Regions from separate parts of the Achromobacter sp. GQ309 genome, predicted to be linked through region 2. Evidence: predicted binding sites of a transcription regulator. Region 2 holds the regulator's gene; the other holds the start of a gene.
What was found. Region 2 encodes FNR, which switches genes on or off when oxygen is low (the NO sensors DNR and NnrR bind a similar motif). Its sites were predicted from a motif close to TTGATNNNNATCAA; they were not measured.

Region 1 (10,722 bases), on a different contig from region 2:
CCCGCCCCGGCGTCGTGCCGGCGCCTGTCATCATGGCGGGCTTGTGTGACAGGCGCGGGACAGCGGTATCACCCCACGAAATCCACCGCGGCCGGATAGCCGTCAATGGCGCGCGCGGCCAGGATCGCGCGCTGCACCGCGATCGCCATGACCTCGGCGGCCATGACACCCAGCAGCATCACGTTGGCGGATTTGCCCGACGCGCCCGTGCCCAGCGCGAAGATCGTGTCGCCGTCGAGCATGGTGTGGATGGGGTTGATCGTGCGCGCCAGGCCGTCGTGCGCCATGCCGGCGATCTTTTGGGCTTCGGCCTTGGTGATCCGCGCATCGGTGGCCACGGCGCCGATGGTGGTGGCCGCGCCCGCGCGCATCGACTTGGGCAGGTCGCCCGCCAGGATGGCCGCGCGCGTGTCGAACAGCATCTTGCCGTCTTCGGTGCGCGCGCCGGCCAGGATGCGCCCGGTGGCCGGGTCCAGCACATCGCCCACGGCATTGACCGCAACGATGGCGCCCACCGTCACGCCCGCCACCGTCAGCGACGCGCTGCCGATGCCGCCCTTCATGGCGCGCTTGGGGCCATACAGCTTGCCCACCGTCGCCCCCGCGCCCGCGCCCACGTTGCCTTCCTGCGGCGCGTCGGCTGTCGCCGACCGGCAGGCCTGGTAACCGGCGGCGGCATCGGGCCGTACCGACGCGTCGCCCACGCCCAGGTCGAACAACACCGCGCTTGGAACGATGGGCACGAAGGCCACGCCTACGTCAAAGCCGATCTTCTTTTCTTCCAGATAGCGCATCACGCCCGACGCCGCGTCCAGGCCGAACGCGCTGCCGCCCGTCAACACCACCGCGTGCACCTTGTCGACCATGTTGATGGGGTTGAGCAGGTCGGTCTCGCGCGTACCGGGCGCCGCGCCGCGCACATCCACCCCGCCCGTCGCGCCGGCCTCGGCAATGATGACCGTGCAACCGGTGGGCCGGCGCGTCTCGGTGTAATGCCCCACCCGCAAGCCCGCCACATCGGTGATGCTGCCGCCGCCCGGCATGGGCGCCGCGCCGCCAGCGGCCTGCGTGGGCATCGCCCCCGCCGCGGCAGCGCCCGCTGCCGCCACCATGAACGCACGCCTGTTCCATTGCTGTTCCACACCCGTCTCCGTCAACGTAAAGCCAGAAGGTCCCGGACCGACTGCCCCGGGCTTTCGTGCCCCGGGCGTTCGTGCCCCGGGCGTTCGTGCCCCGGGCGTTCGGTAAAGCTATATGACTTGTAGCTATATTTTTACTATTCCATATGCTTTGTGGAAAAATAGGCCGGTTGTTAGAGTGCCGCTACGCCGGAGGGCATTGCAGGCCCACATGCTCTCCACAGTGATCATCCGTGGAGCATTGCCATGAAACTCTTCCGTACGCTGTTCATCGCCGGCCTCGTGCAGGTCGCCGCCCTGTCCGCCGCCCATGCCCAGTCCGAACTGGACCAGATCAAATCCGCGGGCGTCTTCAAGATCGGCACCGAAGGCACCTACGCGCCTTTCACCTTCCACGACGCATCGGGCAAGCTTACCGGCTTTGACGTGGACATTGGCCGCGCCATCGCCGAGCGCCTGGGCGTGAAGGCGCAATTCGTCGAAGGCAAGTGGGACGGCCTGATCGCCGGGCTGGACGCCAAGCGCTACGACGCCGTCATCAACCAGGTGGGCATCACGGATGCGCGCCGCGCCAAGTACGACTTCTCCGATCCCTACATCTCGTCCGCCGCCGTGCTGATCGTGCGCGACGACAACACCAGCATCAAATCCTTTGCAGACCTGAAGGGCAAGAAGTCCGCCAACACGCTGACCAGCAACTTCGGCAAGCTGGCGCAGAACCACGGCGCGGAAGTGGTCGCCGTGCAGGGCTTCAATGAAGCCATCGACCTCCTGACCTCGGGCCGCGTCGAAGCCACCGTCAATGACAACCTGTCGTTCCTGGACTTCAAGAAGCAGAAGCCCAACGCCCGCGTGAAGATTGCGGCCACCGACAAGACGGCGGAGTTCAGCAATTCGGGCGTCCTGATCCGCAAGAACAACCCCGAGCTGCAGGCCGCCATCAACAAGGCGCTGGCCGACATCAAGGCTGACGGCACGTACAAGACCATCTCGGTCAAATACTTCGGCACGGACCTGTCCGCGCAATAAACCACTGGAGCGCCCATGACGCTGCCCCCCTGGCTGCACGCCGTCCTGCCCGACTGGCTGCTGGCAAAAATAGGCGAATGGTCGGTGCCGGCCTGGGTGCAGCTGATGGCGGACTCGTTCTGGCCGCTGCTGCACGCGGGGCTGGTCTTCACGGTTCCGCTGACGTTGATGTCGTTTGCGCTGGGGCTGGCGCTGGCGTTCGTGGTGGCGCTGATCCGGCTGTTCGGGCCCGCGCCGCTGGTGGCGGTGGTGCGCTTCTACGTCTGGCTCATCCGCGGCACGCCGCTGCTGGTGCAGCTGTTCGTGATCTTCTATGGCCTGCCCAGCGTGGGCATCGTGCTGGACCCGTTGCCCGCGGCGCTGATCGGCTTCACGCTGAACGTCGGCGCGTACAACTCCGAAGTGATCCGCGGCGCGATCGAATCGATTACCAAGGGTCAGTGGGAAGCAGCCTATTCGCTCAGCATGACGCGCGGCCAGGCCTTGCGCCGCACGATCCTGCCCCAGGCGGCCCGCGTGGCCGTGCCGCCGCTGTCCAATTCGTTCATCGCGCTGGTCAAGGACACGTCGCTCGCGGCGGTGCTGACGGTGCCGGAAATCTTCCAGGCCGCGCAGCGCATCGCAGCCGTCACGTATGAGCCGCTGATTCTCTATACGGAAGCGGCGCTGATCTATCTGGCGTTCAGTTCGGTCCTGTCCGCCGCGCAAGTGCGGCTGGAACGGCGCTTCGGCCAGCATGCGATGTTTAGCGAGAAGACCCGATGATCCGCCTTGAAAAAATCGAAAAGTCCTTCGGCGGCAATCCCGTGCTCAAGCAGGTGGATGTCCAGATCGACGAAGGCAGCGTCACGGCTTTGATCGGCCCGTCGGGCAGCGGCAAGAGCACGCTGCTGCGCTGCGTGAACCTGCTGGAAATGCCGGATCGCGGGCGGCTGGAGATCGGTCCGGAAACGGTCGACTTTGAACCCGGCCGCAAGCTGGCGCGCGAACAGGTCCAGGCGGTGCGCAAGCAGACCGGCATGGTGTTCCAGAACTTTCAGCTTTTTCCGCATCAGACCGTGATCGGCAATGTGATGGAAGGGTTGGTGACGGTACAGAAGTGGCCCGCCGACCGTGCACGCGCGCGGGCGGAGGAATTGCTGCGCAAGGTGGGGATGCTGGAGAAGGCGGAAGCCTGGCCGGCGAATCTGTCCGGCGGCCAGCAGCAGCGCGTGGCGATCGCCCGCGCGCTGGCGCCGGCGCCGCGGGTTTTGCTGTGCGACGAGCCGACCTCGGCGCTGGATCCGGGATTGGCGGCGGAAGTGGTGGATGTGCTGCGTCAGTTGGCCGCGGAAGGCATGACGATGCTGATGGCCACGCATGATCTGCGGCTGGCGGCCAGCGTGTCGCGGGAAGTGGTGTTTCTGCTGGATGGCGTGGTGGTGGAGGCCGGGGATTCGCGGTCGGTGTTCACGAATCCGAGTGATTCACGCACGGCGGCGTTTGTATCGACGCTGACGCAGGAAGCGCCGTAGATCCGGGTGTCTGACACCCGATGAAAGAACTCGGTGTCTGACACCCTCTGAGACGCTGCACCATGGTGTCAGACACCTGCCGCAAGTTGGAGACTGTTTTACTTGGCGCAAAGCCGCCGTCTGCTACTTCGGCGGCAGGGATCCCGCCGGGTCGACCGCCTGACCGTCGTAGCGCAGTTCGAAATACAGCCCGACCTGCTTGCTGTCGCTGTTGCCCATCTCGGCGATCTTCTGGCCCTGCGACACGCGTTGCCCTTCCTTGACCAGCAGCTTGCTGTTGTGCGCGTAGATGCTGAGGAAGCTGGCGTTGTGCTTGACGATGACCAGATGCCCGTAGCCGCGCAAGCCGCTGCCCGAATACGCCACCGTGCCGGGCGCGGCGGACACGACGGGCGTGCCGGCGGAATTGCTGATGACGATGCCGTTTGAATGGGAACCGTCGTAGCCGCGCGTGACCTTGCCCTGCGCGGGCCAGACCAGCGAGATCGCGCCCGGCGGCGCCGTGCGCCGCTTGCCGGATGACGCGGTGGCGCGCGGCGCGGGTTTGGGTTTGGTGCTGGCCTTGCTGGGCGGCGAGGTGCGCGCCTGCCCGGCGGGCGGCTCGACCCGCAGGACCTGGCCGACTTCGATCGAATTGGAGTTCGACAGCTTGTTCCACCGGACCAGGTTGCTGACGGTCGTGCCTTCCTTGCGCGCAATCTGGTACAGCGTGTCGCCCGACTGGACCCGGTAATAGCCCGGCTGGACCTTGGTCGTGCCGCAGGCGGTCAGCAACACCAGCAGCGCCGCCATCAGCGCGCCCAGCCATAGACGGGAATATGAGCCCGCGCGTCCCGGCCCGGCGGACGGGTCGGCATTGGACAAACTGGCGGCGGACAAAGTCGAAACGGACAAGGAAAGCTCTGAAACCTGGGGCACGGGGTCGCGTGTCGGAAAGAAGTGCGTTCAAGGGTACCAAGAAATCGGGAACGCTTGGCATAGAATGCCTGCATGCCTTCGTCGACCCGCCTCCTGTGCACGCTGCGCGCCCTGCGCGCCGACGCCGTGCTTTGGCTGGCGATCCTGGCATTGGCGCTGCGGGCGCTGGTTCCCGCTGGCTACATGCCGGACGCCCGCGCGCTGCACGATGGCCGGCTCGAGGTCACATTCTGCTCGGCGGCGGGCAACGTGTCGTCATTCAGCGTGGCGCTGCCGGCCGATGACGGCGGCAAGGCCCCGCACGACAACGCCAACACCGGCGCGCAATGTCCCTTCGGCCTGCTTGTCCACGTCACGCCCGCCACGGCGCCGGCCATGACGCCGCTGCTGCTGACGGCCGCCGGACATCCTGTCTTCCCTCCTGCGCATCGCGCCCTGCCCGCGCAGCCCGCCCACGGTCCGCCGCTGGGTTCGCGCGCGCCGCCGCCGCTGGCATGACTTCGTCCAGGATCGTCCACGCCCCTTACTAATTAGTAAGGCGCTGCGGACGGCACTTGCCGTGCGGCCCGACCGCGTGGCCGACTCGTCAATCCAGAGGTTTCAATGAACTCCCTTTTTTCGCGCACGCCCGCCGGCGTGACGCGCGCCGCCCCCACGCCGGGCGCGCCCGACCCGCGTCGCCGTCTGCTGCTGTCGACACTGGCGCTGCTGCCGCTGGCGGGCTGCGGTCCCGACGCCCCGCCGCTGCACGGCATGGACCTGTCCGGCATGACCACCGGCGATTTCCAGTTGCAGGACACCGATGGCAAAACCCGCACCCTGGCCGACTACCGCGGGCATCCGGTCATGTTGTTCTTCGGCTTCACCCAATGCCCGGACATCTGCCCGACGGCGCTGACCCGCGCCGTCGAGATCAAAACGCTGCTGGGCAAGGATGCCGACAAGCTGCGCGTTCTCTTCATTACCGTGGATCCCGAGCGCGACACGCCTGAGATCCTGCGCGCCTACACCCAGGCCTTCGATCCCGGCTTCGTCGGTCTGCGCGGCACGGCGGAACAGACCCGCGCCGCCGCCCAGGCCTTCAAGGTGTTCTACCAGAAGGTCCCGACCGGCTCGTCCTACACCATGGACCACACCGCGCTGACGTACCTCATCGACCCCGAAGGCAAGCTGCGCGTGGCGCTGCGCCATCAGCAGAGCGCGCAGGAATGCGCGCAAGACCTGCGCACCGTGCTCTGACCCAATAAAGGAAACCCTCATGAAGAAGCTTTCGATCAAACCGCTGGCCGCCGTCTTCGCGATGGCCCTGGCCGGATTCAGCCATGTTGCGCTGGCGCAGGACGCCGGCCTGTCCGTGCAAGACGCCTGGGTGCGCGCGACCGTGCCCAACCAGCACGCGACCGGCGTGTTCATGCAACTGACTTCCAAGGAAGCCGGCCGGCTGGTCGGCGTGGAATCGCAGGCGGCCAAGCACGTGGAAGTGCACGAGATGGCGATGCAGGACAACGTCATGAAGATGCGCCAGGTGCCCGGCATCGACCTGCCCGCCGGCCAGGCGGTGGACCTGAAACCCGGCGGCTACCACGTCATGCTCATCGACCTGGCCAAGCAGATCGTGCCGGGCGATCACGTCGCGCTGACGCTGATCGTGGAAGACGCGGCCCGTCAGCAACGGCGCGTGCCGATCGACGCAGTGGCCCGGCCGCTGAATGCGACCGCCGCGCCAGCGGCCGGTCACGGCCACTGATGACGGGCGGCAGGCGTTCATCGCGCGCCTGCCGCGTGGCGGGGTCGCACCGCGATCTCGCCATTTGAATGCCTATCGCCGGCGCTCCATGCTCGAATGTTCACCTATCGGCGGCCACATATCAGGGACACATCGCCCCGCCGCCGCGACAGCGCCGCCCTCCGATTCACCATACAATGCCTGCACGTCCGAATCCCGCGCCTTCCGGCCCGGGCAGCAGCCGGCCACCGCCGCCGCGCTCCGGATGCCAGCGTTCCGCGCAGCCGGGCGCCCGTAACTGCCGGCAGGCTGGCCGGCCCTCTGTATCTGGATATGCCCGGTAGTTCCGCCTTTTCCTTCCTGCGTACCCTCTGCAGCCTGCGCTGGCTCGCCATCGCGGGCCAGGCCGCCACCGTCCTCGTCGCCAGCAGCGTGCTGGGCCTGGATCTGCCGCTGGAACCGCTGTGGCTGGGCGTGGGCATGCTGATCGGCTTCAACGTCTACGCCAGCCTGCGCCTGCGCCATCCGCGCGACCTCTCCCACGCCACCGCCTTCGGCCACCTGTTCATCGACATGGCGGTGCTGGCCTGGATGGTGGGCTGGAGCGGCGGCATCAGCAACCCGTTCGGCACGATGTTCCTGATCCTGACCGCCCTGGCCGCGCTGGCGCTGCCTCGCAATTGGGCGCTGGCCGCGGCGCTGGCTGGCGTGCTGGGCTACGGCGCCGCGGCCATCTTCGGCCAGCCCCTGCGCGGCGACGTCGACCCCCACACCCTGCTGTTGTGGGGGCTGGGCGCCAATTTCCTGATTTCGGTCGTGGTGGTGCTGGTGTTCTCGACCCGCCTGGCCGCCGACATGCGCGCCCGCGAGCGCGAACTGGCCCGCCTGCGAGAACGCTTCACGCGCAACGAAGGCATCGTCGCCCTGGCCACCCACGCCGCCGCGATGGCGCACGAGCTGAACACGCCGCTCGCCACGATGACGCTCCTGACCGACGAGATCGCCGCCGAGGTCCAGGACGACGAAGACCTGCGGGAAGACGTCACCACCCTGAGCCAGCTTCTGGCCCTGTGCCGGGAACGCATCCGCAATCTGGCGGTCCCAACCGCCGTGGATCTGGTTCGCGTCGTGGGGCAGTGGCGTCTGATCCGGCCGACCATCGACCTGCAACGCTCGGGCACGCTGCCCACCAGCCTGCGCGTCGATCCCGCCATCGCCCACTTGCTGCAGGCGTTGCTGAACAACGCCGCGGACGCGGGGGAATCCGCCGACGCGCCCCGCGTGGACCTGCATCTGGAATACGGTTACGGCGCCCTGCGCGGCGAAGTCCGGGACTACGGCCGGGGTTTCGATCCCGATCATGCCGTGCTGCCGGCGACCAGCCTGTTCAACAGCGGCAAGCCGGGAGGACTGGGCGTGGGCCTGGCCCTGTCGCACGCCACCGTGGAACAGATGGGCGGCGAAATGACCATGACCGCGGCCGAAGGCGGCGGCACCCGCATCCGCTTTTATTTGCCTCTCGGCAACCCCGGGACCTGAATGTGATGAATGCAAACGATCTTGGCCTGCTGATCGACGACGACGAACTCTACGTGCGCACCCTGCAGCGCAGCCTGTCGCGCCGCGGCCTGGAAACCCGAACCGCCACCGGCATCGCCGAGGCCCTGCGCGTGGCCGAGGAAATCCGTCCAGCCTTTGCCCTGGTCGACCTGCGCCTGGGCGAAGACTCCGGCCTGACCCTGATCCGCCCGCTGCGCGCGCTGCGCGAAGACATGCGCATCCTGCTGGTCACCGGCTACGCCAGCGTGGCCACCGCCGTGGAAGCCATCAAGCGCGGCGCCGACGACTATCTGCCCAAGCCGGCCACGGCGCCCATGATCCTGCGCACGCTGGGTCTGGTGAAGCCAGAAACAGTTACGATCGAAACGACCATGACGCCGTTGCACCGCCTAGAATGGGAGCACATTCACCAGGCTCTGCACGAGACCGGCGGCAATGTTTCCGCCGCGGCGCGCCTCCTGGGCATGCACCGGCGCTCGCTGCAACGCAAGCTGGCGAAAAAACCGGGGCCGGAACGCGAGGTGCTTCCGGAATGAGTTGTGCGGGGCGACACATCTTTACAACACCCCCATGTGCACCTGCGACATATCGTCGCACCCCCTCCCTCCCCTCGGGGCTTCTGCTCCCCTAGGAAAACCCTGAATCCGCCGCCATTGGGCCGGATTTCTCCCAGGCAATGCGACCTTTCGTCGCAGGCTTGACCCAGATCAAACCGATAGGATGGACGTTGCTGCCTAGCAGCATTCCAGTCTGCTGCTTTGCAGCATTTCCCACCTTCCATCCAAGGCTGTACGTGAAACACCCCCTCCTTGCGACCCTTACGCGCATATTTGGCGTCGGCGCGGTCATGCTGCTTGGCGGCTGCAACATGGAAATCCTCTCCCCCAAGGGAGATATCGGCATCCAGGAAAAGACGTTGCTGCTGACGGCGACCGGGCTCATGCTCATCGTCGTGATCCCGGTCCTCATCATGATCGTGGCGTTTGCCTGGAAGTACCGCGCTTCCAACACCAAAGCTGACTACCAGCCCAAGTGGGCCCACTCCACGGCAATCGAAGCCGTCGTCTGGACCGTCCCTTGTATCATCGTGGCGATTCTTGCCGTGATCACCTGGCGCTCCACGCACGCGCTGGATCCCTACAAGCCGCTCGTGTCCGAACACAAGCCGGTGACCATCGAGGTGGTTTCACTGGATTGGAAGTGGCTCTTCATCTACCCCGAGTACGACATCGCCACGGTCAACGAGATCGCGTTCCCCGTGGACGTTCCGGTCAACTTCCGGATCACGTCGGCTTCGGTCATGAACTCGTTCTTCATTCCCCAGCTCGGCAGCCAGATCTATTCGATGGCCGGCATGGAGACCAAGCTGCACCTGAACGCGCGCGAAATCGGCACCTACGCCGGCATTTCGGCCAACTACAGCGGCGGCGGTTTCTCGGGCATGCGCTTCAAGGCGCACGCCATGTCGCAGGAAGGGTTCGACAACTGGATCAAGGAAGCGAAGGCTGCTCCCACCGCGCTGACCCCCGAGGTCTATGCGGAACTGACCAAGCGCAGCGAGCGCAACCCGGTCGTGAAGTATTCGTCGGCGCCGCCCGCCATGTTTGATTTCATTCTGGGCAGCACGATGACCAAGATGGCCGGCGTGGACTCCGCCACGTGCACCTCCACGTCGAATAATCTGATCGCAGGAATCAACTAACAATGCTCGGGAAACTTACCCTCGAGGCCATTCCGTACCATGACCCCATCGTCATGGTTACGCTGGCCGCCGTGTGCCTGGGAGGCCTAGCGGTCTTCGGCGCCATCACCTACTTCAAGAAGTGGAAGTACCTCTGGACGGAGTGGCTCACCACCGTCGACCACAAGCGCATCGGCGTGATGTACATCATCGTTGCGCTGATCATGCTGCTGCGCGGCTTTGCCGACGCCATCATGATGCGCACGCAGCTTGCCGTCGCGTCCGCGGACTCGGCCGGCTTCCTGCCGCCGCACCACTACGACCAGATCTTCACCGCCCACGGCGTCATCATGATTTTCTTCATGGCGATGCCCTTCATCACCGGGCTGATGAACATCGTCGTGCCGCTGCAGATCGGCGCCCGCGACGTGGCGTACCCGTTCCTGAACTCGCTGAGCTTCTGGCTGTTCGCCGCCGGTGTCGTGCTGATGATGCTGTCGCTGTTCGTGGGCGAATTCGCCGCGACCGGCTGGCTCGCGTATCCGCCGTTGTCCGGGCTGGACTACAGTCCAAGCGTGGGGGTGGATTACTACCTCTGGGCACTGCAGATATCAGGGCTGGGGACAACACTTAGCGGCATCAACTTCATCGTCACCATCCTGCGCATGCGTGCGCCTGGCATGACCCTGATGAAGATGCCGATCTTCACGTGGACCTCGCTGGTCACCAACGTCCTGATCGTCGCCGCCTTCCCCGTGCTGGCCGCGACCCTGGCGCTGCTGACGATGGACCGCTACCTGGGCACGCACTTCTTCACGAACGACGGTGGCGGCAACGTCATGATGTACGTGAACCTGATCTGGATCTGGGGCCACCCCGAGGTCTACATCCTGGTGCTGCCGGCCTTCGGCGTGTATTCGGAAATCGTTGCCACGTTCGCCCGCAAGACCCTGTTCGGCTACAAGTCCATGGTTTACGCCACGGCCGCCATCGGCGTGCTGTCGTTCCTGGTCTGGCTGCACCACTTCTTCACCATGGGTGCGGGGGCCAACGTCAATGCCTTCTTCGGCATAGCGACAATGATCATCTCGATCCCGACCGGGGCCAAGATCTTCAACTGGCTGTTCACCATCTACCGCGGCCGCCTGCGCATCA
Region 2 (10,722 bases):
CCGCGTGCTGACCGGCGCCGCCCCTGCGATCGGGTGTCAGACACCCGCGCGCAGCTTCTCGTCCAACGCGGCCAATCCCGCCGCGAACACGTTCTGCCCGACCGCCGCAGCCACATCGTTCAACGCTGCCCCCTCGACGCGGAAATCGGCCCACCATTGCACCAGCGTGCCGCCGCCTTCGGTGACCGGATGCAGCGACACGCCCGCGACATAATCGCGCATCGGAAGATCCGTCTCGATGATCGAATACCGCAGCTCGGTATTGGGATCGTCCAGCATCAAAAGCTGCTCCCGCACGAAGCCGGAAGGCTTGAGCGTCAGATGCCGCACCGAGCCCACGGCGTCATGGCGGCCGCCCGCTTCCAGCCGGCTCTCCGCGACGCCGGGATGCCAGCCTGCCAGGCCGTTGAAATCCCGGAACAGCGGCCAGACCTTGTTCAATGGCGCGTGGACGACAGCGGTGATGTGTACGGTATGCGGCATACGGGCTCCGTTATACGCAATGCGTGTCGAATAAGCCGAAAACTGCGGCGATGGGGATCAGAAGGTCAGGTTCTTGAATTCGCGCGTGGCGGCCGTCAGGGCCTGTTCGGTCGGCAGGCGTTCCATCGAGCTGGCGCCATAGAAGCCGTGGCAATGCTTGCACGCGCGCAGCACGTGGGCCGCATCGTCGGGCGTCGCGATCGGGCCGCCGTGGCACAGCACGATGATATCCGGGCGCACCGCCAGCGCGGCCTCGGCAATACGGTCGATGGCGCCCACGCAATCATCCAGCGTCAGCGCCGTTTCCGCGCCAATGGACCCGCCGGTGGTCAGCCCCATGTGCGCCACGATGATGTCAGCCCCCGCGCGGGCCATGGCCACGGCGTCGTCCTCGTTGAAGACGTACGGCGTCGTCAGCATGCCCTTTTGATGCGCCAGACGGATCATGTCGACTTCCAGCGCATAACCCATGCCGGTCTCTTCGAGATTGGCGCGGAAGTTGCCGTCGATGAGGCCGACAGTGGGAAAGTTCTGCACGCCGGCAAAGCCCTGCCGTTTCAGGTCGTCCAGGAACACGTCGAAATCGCAGAACGGATCGGTGCCGTTCACGCCGGCCAGCACCGGCGTCTTCTTGACCACCGGCAGCACTTCGCGGCCCATGTCCACGACGATCTCGTTCGCGTTGCCGTAGGCCAGCAGCCCCGCGAGCGAGCCGCGGCCCGCCATGCGGTAGCGGCCCGAGTTGTAGATCACGATGAGGTCGATGCCGCCCGCTTCCTCGCACTTGGCGGACAGTCCGGTGCCCGCGCCCCCGCCCACGATGGGCGTGCGCGCGCGCACCATGGCGCGAAACTTGTCCAGCAGTTCGTTACGGTCAAAACGCGGCATGGCGGCAGTCCTTCAATGTGCGGCAATTTCAAGAAAGTGGTCGACCGCCGTCCTGGCGAACAGCGGATCGTTGATGTGGCAAGGCACGCGGATCAGGCGGCGGTCCGCCGTCTGCCGCAGGTTGGCCTCCAGCGCGGCAAACAGCGCCGCGTCGGCCTCGGGATCCCAGAACGCCTGGCCCGGCGCATCCAGCGCGGACACGCCGCCCTCGGGAATCAGGAAGCGCACCGGGCCGTCGCAACGGTTCAGCCGGTCGGCGATCCATTCGCCCTGCCGCGTGTTTTCCTCTGCGGTCGTGCGCATCAGCGTGACCTGCGGGTTGTGGGGATAGAAGCGTCGGGCGCGGTAGCGTTCGGGCACGGTGTCCATCGCGCCGAAATTCACCATGTCCAGCGCGCCGCACGACCCGACATAGGGCGCGCCCGTGCGCGCCACCGCGCCAAAGCGGTCATCGGTGCAGGCCAGCACGCCGCCGAACAGCAGGTCGCAGACCTCAGTCGTGGTCAGGTCCAGCACACCGGCAAGCAGGCGGCTGTCCAGCAGCTTTTCCATCGACTGCCCGCCCGTGCCAGTGGCATGGAACACCAGACAATCAAACTGCGACTCAAGGAGCGGCGTGACTTGCTGCACGCAGGCCGTGGTGACGCCGAACATGGTGATGCCCACCGCCGGCCGGCCATCGTCAGCCGCCGCGGCCGACGACTGGCGGAACGCGCCGCCGATCGCGCCGGCCGCATTGGCCAGCACGCGGCGCGAGATGCGGTTCAGGCCCGCCACGTCGGTCACGGAATACATCATCGCGATGTCCGACGGTCCCACATACGGCGCGACATTGCCGGACGCCATCGTGGACACCATCACCTTGGGCGTGCCGATGGGCAACGCGCGCATGGCCGGCGTGATGAGCGCCGTGCCACCCGAGCCGCCCAGGCCCAGCAGCGCGCCGATTTCCGCGTTGCCGGCGGCGTAGCGCTCGAACGCAAGAGCCATGGCCGCAATCGCCGTGCCCCGGTCGCCCGTGAAGACCGCCGCGGCGCCGTCCGGGTGGCTGCGCGCGACCTCTTGCGCCGAGACCTGCGCGGCGCTGGGCGCGCCCGAGGTCGAGACATCCACCGACACCACGTCCAGCCCCTCGCGCCGGAGCAGATCCGCCACGTAGTCGGCCTCGTGGCCCTTGGTGTCGTAGGTCGCGGCGACAAAGACCCGCTGCTTGGTATGCGTCATGACTCCTCCGCGGGCGGCTACACTGCGTGCGCGCCTCGATATGTGAGGCCAAAGGCCCGTAGAATCCAGAAATGAGACGAAAGAATCATACTGAGACACCTGTCTCACGTCAATCCGAATCCCTCGCCCGCAAGGCGTCCTCGGCAGCGGCCGGCACGAAGCTGATCGCCCCCGCCAGCCCGCAGGCAGCCGCCAGCGGCGAACCTCCGCACGGGCCGCGCGCCCGGATGCGCAAGACCCTGCTCGACGCCGCCCAGCAATTGATGGCGCAAGGCGTCACGCCCTCGGTCGCCGAGCTGGCCGAACACGCGCAAGTCTCGCGCGCCACCGCCTACCGCTACTTTCCCAGCCAGAGCGCGCTGATCGCCGCCGTGGTGGACGAAAGCCTGGGCCCCATCCTCGCGTGGAATTCCGATGCGCCCGACGCGGCGGCGCGCGTCGACGAGCTGCTGCGCTTCGCGTATCCGCGACTGGCGGCGCACGAGGCGCCGCTGCGCGCTGCCATTCAGGTGTCGCTGCAACAGCATGCGCAGGCCAGCGCCGGCAAGGCCGGCGCCGAGCCCCAACTGGTGCGCGGCCACCGCGTCGACATCCTCAGGCGCGCCATCGCACCCCTGGCCGCCGACCTGACACCGGCGCAGCAGGACCGCGTCGCGCAGGCGCTGTCGCTGGTGTACGGCACCGAGGTGTTCCTGGTGCTCAAGGACATCTGGAAGCTCGACCTGCCCGAGGTCACCGATGTGGTGCGCTGGACCGCGAACGCCATCATCACGCAGGCGCTGGCCGAAGGCCGAGCCGCAAAAAAATAGCTGCTGAAGACAACGCCAGGCGCACGGAAATCGACATCCGGCGCGCCACTGTCATTCCCACGTCATTCCCCGCCCGCATAGTTGCGCGCTTTGCGGCATGCGCGTTGCATGCCGACATGACGTTGGAGTGTTGTAGATGCAGTTCGAAGTATCCCGCCTGCGGCGAGCCATCATGCCCTTGTCGCTGGCTTGCGTGACCCTGCTGAGCGCCTGCGGTGGCAGCGATGACGATGACGAGGTGGTCACCCCTGAGCCGACGCCGCCCGTCGTGACCGACCCGACGCCGCCCGCAGAGCAACCCAAGCCGGTCGAAACGGGTGCGTGGTCCACGGGCGATCTGCACGTGCACACGTTCCAGTCGGACGACGCGCAGGTCAGCCTGGAAAGCGCGCTGGATCAGGCGTTCGACCGCTACAAGCTGGACTGGGCCGCCATCTCGAACCATCTGCGCCTGTCCGCCCGCGACCATACCGGCGTCAACCTGCCCGGCGGATCGATCCCGTTCTCGCAAGGCATGGCGCAGTACGAAGTGCCCTACATCAAGCAGGCGCAGGCCGCGGGCCGCTACGCCGGCAAGATCATCTTCTCGTCGTTCGAATGGGACATGCCGACGCATGACCACGTGAACATCGGCATCGGCTACAACGATCCGCAGTCGCCCAAGTCGCTGGAGGCCGTGGCCGAGTTCGAGTACCTGTTCACCAACCGTGATCCCAACCTGTTCGACCCGCTGCTGGTCTCGCGCCTGTCCGGCGAAACGCGCGCGTTCACCACGCACGCCGACTCGCTGGCCGCGCTGAAGTGGCTGCGCGACAAGTACCCCGACAGCTACATGCTGCTGAACCACCCGTCGCGCTACGCGGGCAAGTACACGATCGCCCAGCTGCGCGAGATGAACGACCTGGCCCCGAGCGTCTTCTTCGCGATCGAAGGCATGGTCGGCAACCAGATGGAGCCGGACCGTGGCGGCTACGCCACCGCCTACACCAACGCCTTCCTGCCCAACCGCACCTATGGCGGCGCCGATTACCTGGTCGCGCACCTGGGCGGCACGTGGGACGCGCTGCTGGGCGAAGGCCGACGCATCTGGAACGTGGCCGATTCGGACTACCACTTCCGCACGAGCCAGGGTCTGTACAGCAGCGGCTACGCGCCCGGCGAATACTCGAAGACGTACGTCTGGAAGGACGGCGACGACATGGCGGCCGTGGTCACGGGCCTGAAAAGCGGCCGCATGTTCGGTGTCTTCGGCGACCTGATCGACGCGCTGGACTTCCAGGCCAAGGGCGCGGCCGGCGCCGTGCACATGGGCGGCGAACTGCAGGCGGCCAAGGGTGAAACCGTCGAGGTCACGATCCGCTTCCGCAGCCCCGAGCGCAACAACTACGAGTACCCGATCGAAAGCGGCAACCCCACCTACGTCAAGCCCACCGTCAACCACGTGGACCTGATCGTCGGCGACGTGACCGAACGCGCCGCACCCGGCACCCCGGAATACGACGCCGACACCAACCCCACGACGCGCGTACTGGCCCGCTTCACCAAGGCCGACTGGAAGGTGGACGAAGATGGCTACAACGTCATCACGACCACGATCAAAGCCGACAAGAGCCAGTACCTGCGCCTGCGCGGCACCAATCTTGGCGTGGACGTGGCAGGCGAAACCGCAGCGGGCGAACCGCTGCCGGATGCGAAGGTCGATTTTGCCGACAACGCGGCGCGCTTCAACGCCATCAACGCCCGCAACTACAACGACCTGTGGTTCTATTCGAACCCGGTGTTCGTGACGGTCGCGAAGTGATGTGATTGCCCAGCGCCGCGCCGATCTGTTCGGCGCGGCGGCGCGTCGGCGCTACGGCGCAGACAAAAAAATGCCCGGCTACGCGCCGGGCATTCTGCTTATTGCAGCGCGATCACTGCAACGTGCGGGTGAAGACGAACTGGCCATCCTGCCAATCCACCGGGACCACGTCGCGCGGACCGAACCTGCCTTCCAGGATCAGACGCGCCACCGGGTTCTCGATCTGCTGCTGGATCGCACGCTTCAAGGGGCGCGCGCCAAACACCGGATCGAAGCCGGAGCGGGCCAGTTCGGCCAGGGCCGGTTCCGTCACTTCCAGCCGCATCTCCTGCTTTTCCAGGCGCTCGCCCAGACGGCGAAGCTGGATGCGGGCGATGGACTCGATGTGCTGCGCTTCCAGGCCATGGAACACCACCACTTCGTCGATGCGGTTCAGGAATTCAGGCCGCAGCGTCTGCTTCAGTTCATCCCACACCACTTCCTTGACCACGTCGTACGGCTGGCCAGCCAGCGTCTGGATATGGTGCGAACCCAGGTTCGACGTCATGACGATCACCGTGTTGCGGAAATCGACGGTGCGGCCCTGGCCATCGGTCAGGCGGCCGTCGTCCAGCACTTGCAGCAGCACGTTGAACACGTCCGGATGCGCCTTTTCGACTTCATCGAGCAGCACCACGCTGTAGGGCTTGCGCCGCACGGCCTCGGTCAGATAGCCGCCCTCTTCGTAGCCCACGTATCCGGGCGGCGCGCCGATCAGCCGCGCCACCGAATGCTTCTCCATGAACTCGCTCATGTCGATGCGGATCATGTGCTCTTCAGAGTCGAACAGGAACTCAGCCAGCGCGCGCGTCAGCTCGGTCTTGCCCACGCCGGTGGGGCCCAGGAACAGGAACGAGCCATACGGCCGCGCCGGATCCGCCAGCCCCGCACGCGAACGGCGGATGGCGTCGGACACGAGGCGCACGGCCTCGTCCTGACCCACCACGCGCTTGTGCAGGAACTCTTCCATGTGCAGCAGCTTTTCGCGTTCGCCCTGCATCATCTTCGACACCGGAATGCCGGTGGCGCGCGACACGACTTCGGCGATTTCCTCGGCGCCGACACGCGTGCGCAAGAGGCGCGGACGCAATTCGTCGCCTTCGGCGTTTTCGGCGGCCTCGGCAGCGCCCACCTCGGCGGCCTTCAGACGTGCCTCAAGATCCGGCAGCTTGCCGTATTGCAGCTCGGCCAGCTTGTCGAATTGGCCCTTGCGCTGCAGTTCCGCCATTTCGGCGCGGACGCTGTCGATCTCTTCCTTGATGGCTTGCGTGCCTTGCACCGCGGCCTTCTCGGCCTTCCAGATTTCCTCGAAGTCGTTGTACTCGCGCTGCAGCTTTTGCAGCTCGTCCTCGATGACGCCCAGGCGGCGCTTGGAGGCGTCGTCCGTTTCCTTCTTGACGGCCTCGCGCTCGATCTTGAGCTGGATGATGCGGCGGTCCAGCTTGTCCATCACTTCCGGCTTGGAGTCGATTTCCATGCGGATGCGCGCGCCGGCTTCGTCGATCAGGTCGATGGCCTTGTCGGGCAGGAAGCGGTCGGTGATGTAGCGATGCGACAGCTCGGCGGCCGCGACGATGGCCGGGTCGGTGATCTCGACGCCGTGGTGGATTTCGTAGCGCTCCTGCAAGCCGCGCAGGATGGCGATGGTGGATTCCACGTCGGGTTCGTCGACCAGCACCTTCTGGAAGCGCCGCTCAAGCGCCGCGTCCTTCTCGATGTACTTGCGGTATTCGTCCAGCGTGGTGGCGCCGATGCAATGCAGCTCGCCGCGCGCGAGCGCCGGCTTGAGCATGTTGCCCGCATCCATCGCGCCTTCGGCCTTGCCCGCACCCACCATGGTGTGCAGCTCGTCGATGAACACGATGTTGCGGCCGTCGTCCTGGCCCAGCTCTTTCAGCACGGCCTTCAGGCGCTCTTCGAACTCGCCGCGGAACTTGGCGCCCGCCAGCAGCGCCGCCAGGTCCAGCGACAGCACGCGCTTGCCGCGCAGGGTCTCGGGCACTTCGTCGTTGACGATGCGCTGCGCCAGGCCTTCGACGATGGCGGTCTTGCCGACGCCGGGTTCGCCGATCAGCACGGGATTGTTCTTGGTCCGGCGCTGCAGGATCTGGATGGTGCGGCGGATTTCGTCGTCGCGGCCGATGACCGGATCCAGCTTGCCCTGGCGGGCTCGCTCGGTCAGGTCCAGCGTGTACTTGGAAAGGGCCTCGCGGTTGGCTTCGCCTTCGGCGCCCGACACGTTCTCGCCGCCGCGCACGGCGTCGATCGCCGCTTCCAGGGCCTTTTTCTGCAGGCCCGCGTCGCGCAGAATGCGGCCGGCTTCACCCTTGTCGTCGGCCAGCGCGAGCAGGAAGAGTTCGCTGGCGATATAGGTGTCACCGCGGCGGGAGGCTTCCTTGTCGGTACGGGTCAGCACGCCCTGCAGGTCGCGGCCCACCTGCACGTTGTCTTCGCCCTGCACCTGCGGCAAGCCCTTCAGGGCGGACTCCAGGGCCGGGCCCAGTCGGTTGACCGCCACACCGGCACGCGCCAGCAAACTGCCCGCGCCGCTGTCGGAATCCGACAACAGGGCGGACAGCACGTGGACAGGTTCGATGTAGGGGTGGTCGTTGCGGGCGGCCAGACTTTGGGCGTCTGCCAACGCTTGTTGAAACTTGGTCGTCAGTTTGTCGAATCGCATAATGGTCGTATTGGCTTGTGGGGAGCCTGACCGATCCGTGCCGGCTGGCTCGATAACCTGAATATGTGGCCGGGTGAGACAATTTCAACACCCGGCGCCTCTCATGGTCTTCTTCGACGTGCACCAGCAAACAGAGCAATGAGCATATACGTTTTTGTGTACGGCACCCTACGGGCCGGCGAAATCAACGACCTCGCCCGGGCGGCCGCAGCGCGCGGTTTGCCGGCCGCCAGCCACGTCGGCGCGGCCAGCGTGCCCGGCATGCTGGTCGATTTTGGCGACTGGCCCGGGCTCATCCCCGTGCAGGACGGCCGGCGCGTGCGCGGCGACGTTTTCCAGGTGGAACCGGCGTTGATCGCCCTGATGGACGAGATCGAGGAATATCAGCCCGGCAAGCCCTGCTGCTTCGTGCGCCGCACGGTTACCGCCAGTCTGGAAGGCGCCGGCCCGACCAGTCTGCTGCCCTGCGAGTACTATCCGATCGACCCCGCGTTTCGGGCCGCGGCGGTCGATATCACCGGGGAAGACTGGATTGCTCATCGCCTTTCCAGAACAAAGCAGGACGCCCGGTAAGACACCCGTAGTAACAACGGACTACAATAGACGCCTGTCTCGTGCTTCACACCCGTTCCGGCGCCCGCCGTGCAATGGGCACTCTAAAGGTCATCGTATGCAAAAACGGGTCCCCATTGCCCCTGATGCCGCCCACTGTTCCACGTGCATGCTGGGTCACGTCTGCGTTCCCGTGGGCATGGCAGCCGCCGAAGTCGAAAAGCTGGACGAACTGGTCAAAGAGCGCGTCCGCGTGGAAAAAGGCAAGACGCTCTTTTCGCTGGATCATCCGCTCGACGCCGTCTACGGCGTGCGCTTCGGCAGCTTGAAAACGCAACTTGAAGACGCCACCGGCCAGATCCAGATCACCGGCTTCCATCTGCCCGGCGAGATCGTCGGCATGGACGGCATGCTGGATGGCAAGCACGTGTCGGCCGCCGTGGCCCTCGAAGATTCCGAGGTCTGCGTCATCCGCCTGAACGAAGTCGATCGCGTCGCGTCGCACCTGCCGTCGCTGCAACAGCAATTCCGCCGCCTCATGAGCCGCGAGATCACCCGCTCGCACCAGATGCTGGCGTCGCTGGGCTCCATGCGGTCGGAACAGCGCCTGGCCGCATTTCTGTTGAACCTCTCGCAGCGCTATGCGTCGCTGGGCTACTCGTCCACCGAGTTCGTGCTGCGCATGAGCCGCGAAGAAATCGGCAACTATCTGGGCCTGACGCTGGAAACGGTCAGCCGTCTGTTCTCGCGCTTTGCCCGCGACGGCCTCATCAAGATCAACCAGCGCGAAGTCCGCATCCTGGACCTGCCCGCGCTCAAGCAACTGCTGGGACTCGAAAGCTGCTGAGCGGTCGCCGCGCCATGCGCCGCGCGCCTGCCACATCCCTGACCCGCACGGCGCTGGCGGCCTCGCTCGCCCTGGCCACCCTGCTGGCTTGCGGCGCTGCGCATGCGCAGACGCCGCTGCCCGACCCCTACGACTACGACGAAGCCACGCCCGTGCCCAAGCGCGCGGCGCCGCTGCGCTGGCAGGCGGTTGAACTGGGCCGCCCCGGAAACCGGTACAAGATGCCGGTCTACGCCAACCGGGATCTGGCCAAGGACGACCTGCGCGGCATCAAGCAAGTGCTCATCGTCATCCACGGCGTCAAGCGCGACGCCGACAACTACTACGAAACCGCCGCCGCGCTGGTCGCCGCCGACCCGGCGCGCGCCGGCGACACGCTGGTGCTGGCCCCGCGGTTTTCCGGCTCGATCGACTCGGGCTTCGCGGGCATGGCCGCCTGGCGCAAGGCCAGCTGGGAAGACGGCCAGGAAAGCGTCCAGGCCACGGGCCGGCCCGCCCCCGTCACCTCGTTCCAGGTTTTGGACGACCTGCTGCGCAGCCTGGACGACCGCAAGCGCCTGCCGTCGCTCGCCGGCCTGGTGCTTGCCGGCCATTCGGCCGGCGCGCAGTTGGTGCACCGGTATGCGGTGCTGAACAACGTGGACGGGGTGTTGCGACGCGACGGCCTGACCCTGCGGTACGTGGTCGCCAACCCCTCTTCCTACCTGTACCTGACCAACGAAAGGCCACGCGCCGACGGCAAGGGCTACGCGCCCTACGAGCGCGGCATCTGCCCCACCTACAACCAGTACAAGTACGGCACGGACAAGCTGCCCGCCTACGCCGGCGAATCCGACGATTCCCGCCTCTTCGTGCGCTACGCGGCGCGCGATGTGGTCTACCTGCTGGGCGGCGCGGACAACAACCCCGAGCACCGGCTGCTGGACAAAGCCTGCGGCGCCGAAGCCCAGGGCGCCACCCGGCTGGCGCGCGGCACGGGCTACGTCCAGTACGAGCACGTGCTGGCCGCCCGAGGCTCCAAGCCCGTCCCCCTGCGTCACAGCGCCTTCGAAGTCGGCGGCGTGGGCCACGACGGCAAGCGCATGTTCGGCTCGGTCTGCGGCGTGCGAGCGCTGCTGGGCGGCGACGCCCCGGCCAGCAACACCGCCGCGGCCTGCGACATCATCAAGCCGCGCGGCAAGTAACGCGCTTCACCCCTAGGGAAAGTCCGAAGCCATCGCGCTTGACACGCGCTTGTGGCAGACCTAAAACTTAACCTTATGGTTAAGTTAAATGATGATGGTCTCGATGCCATCTTCTCCGCGCTGGCGGATGGCACGCGCCGCCGGGTGCTGGCGGACCTGGAACAGGGCTCGGCCTCGGTCAGCACCCTGGCCCGACCCCACGCCATATCCCTGCC

Region 1: the regulator FNR is predicted to act here: its motif matches at 8,584-8,597, upstream of cyoA (ubiquinol oxidase subunit II).

Annotation. Positions count from the first base shown of each region.
Region 1 is NZ_JCAXDP010000005.1:315,324-326,045, reverse strand. Features, by position in the region: gene AC6CIE_RS17740 (P1 family peptidase) at 69-1,112, opposite strand; gene AC6CIE_RS17735 (amino acid ABC transporter substrate-binding protein) at 1,386-2,168, shown strand; gene AC6CIE_RS17730 (ABC transporter permease subunit) at 2,253-2,933, shown strand; gene AC6CIE_RS17725 (amino acid ABC transporter ATP-binding protein) at 2,930-3,682, shown strand; gene AC6CIE_RS17720 (peptidoglycan DD-metalloendopeptidase family protein) at 3,806-4,474, opposite strand; gene AC6CIE_RS17715 (DUF2946 family protein) at 4,673-5,098, shown strand; gene AC6CIE_RS17710 (SCO family protein) at 5,204-5,839, shown strand; gene AC6CIE_RS17705 (copper chaperone PCu(A)C) at 5,859-6,347, shown strand; gene AC6CIE_RS17700 (ATP-binding protein) at 6,660-7,865, shown strand; gene AC6CIE_RS17695 (response regulator transcription factor) at 7,871-8,422, shown strand; gene cyoA (ubiquinol oxidase subunit II) at 8,680-9,588, shown strand; gene cyoB (cytochrome o ubiquinol oxidase subunit I) at 9,591-10,722, shown strand, end outside.
Region 2 is NZ_JCAXDP010000001.1:529,667-540,388, reverse strand. Features, by position in the region: gene AC6CIE_RS02535 (SRPBCC family protein) at 37-483, opposite strand; gene AC6CIE_RS02530 (phosphoenolpyruvate hydrolase family protein) at 541-1,371, opposite strand; gene AC6CIE_RS02525 (Tm-1-like ATP-binding domain-containing protein) at 1,384-2,595, opposite strand; gene AC6CIE_RS02520 (TetR/AcrR family transcriptional regulator) at 2,757-3,404, shown strand; gene AC6CIE_RS02515 (CehA/McbA family metallohydrolase domain-containing protein) at 3,541-5,205, shown strand; gene clpB (ATP-dependent chaperone ClpB) at 5,318-7,924, opposite strand; gene AC6CIE_RS02505 (gamma-glutamylcyclotransferase family protein) at 8,063-8,497, shown strand; gene fnr (fumarate/nitrate reduction transcriptional regulator Fnr) at 8,595-9,323, shown strand; gene AC6CIE_RS02495 (hypothetical protein) at 9,338-10,507, shown strand; gene AC6CIE_RS02490 (ArsR/SmtB family transcription factor) at 10,583-10,722, shown strand, end outside.